2 regions of the Clostridium sp. CM037 genome follow, and region 2 is predicted to be linked to the other one. Evidence: riboswitches for the same ligand, from Rfam matches in the RefSeq annotation. Region 2 holds a riboswitch; the other holds the start of a gene.
The links. Region 2 has a riboswitch for cobalamin ahead of ACWJKP_RS13005 (IS91 family transposase). Riboswitches for the same ligand answer to the same signal wherever they lie in the genome.
Positions count from the first base shown of each region.

Region 1: linked by a shared signal. The riboswitch ahead of cbiQ (cobalt ECF transporter T component CbiQ) and the one ahead of ACWJKP_RS13005 (IS91 family transposase) in region 2 are both predicted to bind cobalamin.

Region 1 covers NZ_CM143650.1:3,767,394-3,770,611, reverse strand. Annotated here, with positions in the region: gene sigG (RNA polymerase sporulation sigma factor SigG) at 1-739, shown strand, start outside; cobalamin riboswitch at 909-1,082, shown strand; gene cbiQ (cobalt ECF transporter T component CbiQ) at 1,459-2,310, shown strand; gene ACWJKP_RS18070 (energy-coupling factor ABC transporter ATP-binding protein) at 2,323-3,150, shown strand; gene ACWJKP_RS18065 (energy-coupling factor ABC transporter permease) at 3,214-3,218, shown strand, end outside.
Region 2 covers NZ_CM143650.1:2,673,333-2,676,550, forward strand. Annotated here, with positions in the region: gene ACWJKP_RS13000 (hypothetical protein) at 1-31, opposite strand, end outside; gene ACWJKP_RS13005 (IS91 family transposase) at 12-1,235, opposite strand; cobalamin riboswitch at 1,438-1,618, opposite strand; partial or broken gene ACWJKP_RS13010 (hypothetical protein) at 1,578-1,640, opposite strand; gene ACWJKP_RS13015 (penicillin-binding transpeptidase domain-containing protein) at 1,696-3,218, opposite strand, start outside.

The sequences.
Region 1 (3,218 bases), 1.1 Mb from region 2:
TACTTCAAAATTACCCGTACTAAAAGAAAAGGAAATGAAAGAGCTACTATTTAGGATACAAAATGGTGAGTATGAGTGTAGAGAAAAATTTATTAAAGGAAATTTAAGATTGGTTTTAAGTGTGATAAAGCACTTTAATAATCGAGGAGAAAACGTAGATGATTTATTTCAAGTAGGCTGTATTGGTTTAATGAAGTCCATTGATAATTTTGATCTAAGTCTAAATGTTAGATTTTCAACATATGCAGTTCCTATGATTATTGGGGAAATAAGAAGATATTTAAGAGATAATAACTCAATAAGAGTTAGTAGATCATTAAGGGATATTGCATATAAAGCATTACAAGTTAGGGACAGATTGGTGAATCAAGACAATAAAGAGCCTACTGTAGCTGAAATAGCAAAAGAATTAGAATTACCAAGGGAAGATGTAGTGTTTGCTTTAGATGCTATACAAAATCCTGTATCTTTATTTGAACCTATTTATCACGCTGGTGGAGATGAAATTTATGTAATGGATCAAATAAGTGACACCAAAAATTTAGATGATAATTGGCTTGAAAATATATCGATTAAAGAGGCAATGAAAAAATTAAATGTTAGAGAAAAGTTAATCTTAAATTTAAGGTTCTTCGATGGAAGAACTCAAATGGAAGTAGCAGGTGAAATAGGTATATCCCAAGCTCAAGTTTCTAGACTGGAAAAAACTGCATTAAAGCACATGAGAAAGTACGTATAGGGTCCCCTAGTGGGTCCCTTTTTTTACTGTAGCATTAATTTGAGAAAATAGTATAATGTATTATTTTGTGAAAATTTGAAAAATATTATCTTTTTACAACTAAAGTAGTTGATTTTTTGTAATAATAAGGCTACTATATAATGAGTACATGTGTGAAAGAACTATAAAAATTAAATAATAAAATATAGGTTTAAATTAATTAAAAGGGAATCAGGTTAAAATCCTGAACTATCTCGTAGCTGTAATAGATGAATTTAAGTGCATTATGCCACTCGAAAACGGGGAAGGCGCGCTTAAATAATGATTCTTGAGTCAGAATACCGGCCCATATTTTCGCACTACAAACTCTACGAGTGATAGAGAGGGCTTTATAATGAAAATTTGTTTGTTGATTTTATATGATTAAGCATATTTTTGAATCGTTTCCTTCTAACGCTTTAGTTAGAAGGCTTTTTGTTTTGTAGACAGGCCTATACTACAAATTGTCAAAACGAACCTAAACATCATTAGGTAGAATATCATCGTTTTCGCCGGGTGCTTCAATGCGATTATAGTTACATTATCTGGCCTTAGATTTTTAAATCAGATTGTAGGTGTAATTGTTTACTATGCTTCATCTATTTTTATTATTCTAAAATCTCCCAGAATGCTGCCATGGGGTGAAAATTCAAAGGAGATGTGAAATGGGAAAAATTATTATTTTATGTGCCATTTTTCTAATGGTGGGCTTTTTCTTCAAATGGAAAAAAGGGGATGGGACACATCATCATCATCACCATGGAACCGGACATAAACACGGCGAAGGGTTTTCAATTGATTTTTATGCTTATACCTCTAAAATCAGACACTGGAATGCTACTTTTAAAGTATCTCTTTCTGTTGTGATACTGATTCTTTGCATTGTATTGGAAAATCCCTATGTATCCGTTGTGGTCATTATTGCAATGGGCTATCTGACCATTGTAAAAGGAGATCTTCCAGTAAACGAATACTTGTCAATACTGGCGATTCCAATCATCTTTATCCTCCTTGGCACTTTTACAATTGCTATTGATTTTTCAAAGCAGCCAATGGGGCAGTATAACCTGTATCTTGGCTTCTGCTATGTGTTTACTTCTCAGGCAAAGCTTAAGGAAGTGGCATTTTTGATTCTGAAAGTTTTTGCAGCTATCAGTGCCCTACAAATGATGACACTGTCAACTCCGTCCTCCGAGATTATATATGTGCTTCGAAAGGCACATGTTCCAAAGCTTATTGTAGAGCTGATGAACCTCATTTACCGTTATATTTTCATTTTAATGGATGTCTATACTAAAATGAAAAATTCCGCAGAATCCCGTCAGGGCTACTGTGATTTTAAGACTTCATGCTATACATTTGGAAGCATTGCAAGCAATATGCTGGTTATTTCGTTGAAAAAGGCAAACGATTATTATGATGCAATGGAGGCCAGATGCTATGATGGGGATCTTATATTTTTGGAGGAAGATAAAAAGGTAGAGACAATACAGATTGCCTCTGCGGTAGCATTTATAAGTTTTTTGATTCTGATATGGGGCGTTACAAGATAGAAAGGAGCGATTATGGGGAAATCAATATTGAAGGTCGAAGATCTATACTACGTCTACGGAAATGGCAAGTCTGCATTGGACGGCGTAAGTGTGGATATCAATGAAGGTGAGAAAATCGCTGTTATTGGTTCTAATGGATCCGGAAAATCTACATTTTTCTTGAACATAAACGGTGTATTTACACCTGAACAGGGAAAAATAATTTACCGGGGTACTGTCGTTAATAAGAAGAATTTAAAAGGACTTAGAAAAAATATCGGGATTGTTTTTCAAGATGCGGACAATCAAATAATCGCATCTACAGTTAGGGCAGAAGTTGGATTCGGGCCAATGAATTTAAAGCTTCCAAGAGAGGAAGTACTCAAGCGAGTTGAGGAAGCACTGGCATACATGAACATATCAGATTTCAAGGATCGTCCGCCACACTATTTGAGTGGCGGTGAAAAGAAGCGAGTCACCATTGCGGGCATAATTGCTATGAAATCAGAAATCATTATCTTTGATGAACCGACTGCATCACTTGATCCTTTAAATGTACTGATACTAGAAGAAGTTTTGGATAAGCTTGGTTCGGAGGGCAAGACAATGCTCATTTCCACCCATGATGTAGATTTCGCATATCGATGGGCGGAGCGAGTCCTTGTATTCTGCCAAGGAAAAATTATCGCAGATGGAACACCATTAGAAATTTTCCAAAACACAGAAATTTTAAAACAAGCAAATCTAAAACAGCCAACCGTGATGGAGATATATGAATTGCTTGTAGAAAAACATCTGCTGGAAGATACTAGTGCCTATCCGAAAAGTACGCAAGAATTTAAGGAAATGTTTGAAAAATAGTTGGATTTTCTAGGCAGGTTAGCTTAGATTAATATAAATTAAAAACAATAGAGGAGGAAAAAAATGAA
Region 2 (3,218 bases):
TAAAAATTCTTTTAATACGTTCCCATATCATATATATACCCATACTTTCTATGCCATATTTGCCACAATTCCATTAGCTGGCCGCATTTTAAACACTTTCTCGGATCTTTGGAAAAATTAATAATCATTAATTCTCTATAAGTCATTTTTCTTGTTTCCTTTTTCCAATTTATTTTTAGTGTGAACTGAATTGCCTTAAGACCACTTTTTATGTATTGCAAAAGACCAAAACACTTCCGAACTTTTACACTTATACTGCCTGAATATACTCCGTATAGTCTAACCATCTTGAAATATTTAGGGGTAATATGCATTAATAATCTACCTACGAATACTTGCGCTGTAACTGTTTCTTCTACTCTCTCATTGGTTTCATGACTCTTATACCAAAACGTTACATTTTTCTCATCATAACTAAGTATTCTATATTCTGCTATCGCAGGCCTTGCTAAGTATCTGCCTATATATCTTGCTGCACCTCTTGCACTTTTCATTCTTGATTTTGCATTTATATAGAATCCATCAGGATAATCTTTAAACATTTTTAAGTATTCTGCGTTCTTCTCTGGCTTTTTACTTATCATATAATTTATTAATTTAAACTGCCAAACTTTTCTGAAATATTTGTAGTCAAGGTATTCCATCTCCTTAACTTCATTGCCTTTTGTTTTTATTTCTGGAACCAATGCATGGACATGTGGATTAAAACCTACATTCCTTCCAAATGTATGCACTACTCCTATCATTCCACTTTGCCAAAGTACTCCTCCTTTTTTACCCCTTTTCTTTTTCTGATACTCTTCTCTATTTTTATAGTTTACACCATTCGCAAACTCGTTTATAGCCTCATATACCATGTCTTGTAAATCTTTTAAGCACTCCCTATTCCAGTAAAAATAATTCCTATATTCAGCTGGTATTGTGAATACACAATGTCTATGCGGTACATCTAAAATCTTGTTTACTTGTTTTTCTACCCATTCACTTATGTACTTTTTCCCACATTTACTGCAAAATCTACTTTTGCATGTAAACCCTATTTTAAATACTTCTAAACATTTTAAGCATATATACGCAACAAAACCTAATGAAATATCTCCACATCCTATCATTTTCATTACTTCGATATTCATATGTTCTCTCATCTTTTCAGGATACTTTTCTTTATTCAATTTCCAAAACTCTGGATAATTATCTTCAAATATTTGTTTTATAGTAATCTTATTTATTTTCATGATTTAATCATCTCATATTTATCTGATTTTTTCTATCTATTTTTTAGCTAGAATGTTATCCACAGCGGTTTCCGCAAGCTGTTTCCTATATAATAAAAAAACCACATCTCAAGGATGTGGAATAATGCAATTAAATTTTTCACATATTGGATAACCCAATATTATTGTTAAATCATGCATTTTTCATCCTCCCTCCGAAGACTAAAATTTCAAGCAATAGGCAGGTTTACTGGCTTTAGCATCATCTTACTCTCCAACCTTCTCAGTTTCCCAATGGTTCTTTGGATTTCATCCTCTAATACAGTAGCGGTGGGCTGCAGTGGTTTTATAATCACTTTCCCTTTTAACCCCTGTTACAGGGCACCTAAAACAATATTTAATTTTTATTAAGTTGACTATTTTTATTGTAACATCAAAAAAATATTAAAGCAATGTAAATCATTCTACCTACTTTCTAACGCTATTTCAGTGTTTTATTTAAGTAATATTCCATTACTCCTTTTACAATAGGTACCACATGGTGACTTCCACCTTTCTCTTTAACGTTTTCCATTAACATTGATACTACTATTTTAGGACTCGCTGTATCCATACATATAAACCATCCATTTTCTTCTGCAGCTTTATCCTTGTCATCTTTCTTAAGTTCCGCTGTTCCAGTTTTACCCGCGAGAGCTTGCCCATCAACTTTTGCCGCATGACCTGTACCATTTGGGTTATCGATAACTCCAGTGAGACCATCTTTTACAAATTTTATATTATCCGCGGAAATTGCATTAGCTTTCCATACCTTAGCCTTTACCTTTTCATTCAAACTTTCTAAAGTTGGAGACATAATATTTCCATCGTTAACAACTGCGCTATACGATAGTGCAAGGTGAAGTGGGCTCATAAGGACCTCCCCTTGACCATAACCAGTATCTGCTAATGCTACATCATTCTTAATGTTGTTACCATTGGCTACTTGTGAATTTGCTATTGGATAATCTATTGGAAGTTTTTGACCTATTCCAAAATTGTTGCATCCTTTTATAAATTCCTCTTTACCTATATTAAGAGCTGCCTTTGCGAAATATATGTTATCAGAGTATACAAATGCATCCTGTAAATTCACTGACTCTCTCGGTTCACCAACCCTAGTAACCTTATTGAGTCCCCATGATTTATCTGGTTGCCATTCGTTTCCCGGTATGTTAATAAGTTCACTAGGTTTTATCTTCCCTTGCTCTAACCCAACTGCAGCCGTTATCAGTTTAAATGTAGACCCTGGAGAATATACAGCCTTAAATCTATTTTTAAATGGATCCCCTGTTTTTTCCCATTCTGCCTTTTGGGTATTAGAAACATAAGTAGTAATTGCATTTGAATCATATGACGGGGAACTTACTAAAGCCAATACCTCTCCAGTTTTTGGATTTATTGCTGCACTGGCTCCCGGCTCTTTATTCATCCCTTCATATATTTTCTTCTGTAGTTCACTATCTACTGATAATGTTATATTTTCACCTGCTTTTGATTCTTTTTTAAGAATTACAACCTTATTGTTATTATTTTGTTTTGATATATATATTGTTGCCCCATTTTCACCCTTAAGCTTGTCTTCATAAACCTGTTCAAGACCTGCCTTTCCTATTAAACTAAATGAGTTATACCCTTTACTAGAATTCTTTTGTAGTTCCTCAGCGGTTATCGGCTTTATGTATCCTATAAGCGACCCCAAAGCTTCCCCACCTGGATATACTCTACCTTTAGGCTTGTTCTGGATTACCCCGTCAAGCTTCATAACTCCATCTATTTTTACTTTTTCAGTGCGTAGTATGTTAATAATCGGTATAAATTGATCAGAATTTTCATTATCCTTTAGTTTATTTTCTATAACCGAAGCATCAACATCTAGTATCTTAGCCATCTGCGATATATTAGCATCCTTATTTTTAATAAATGTAATGGGTTTTATTCCAATCGTAACAATTAAATCATTTA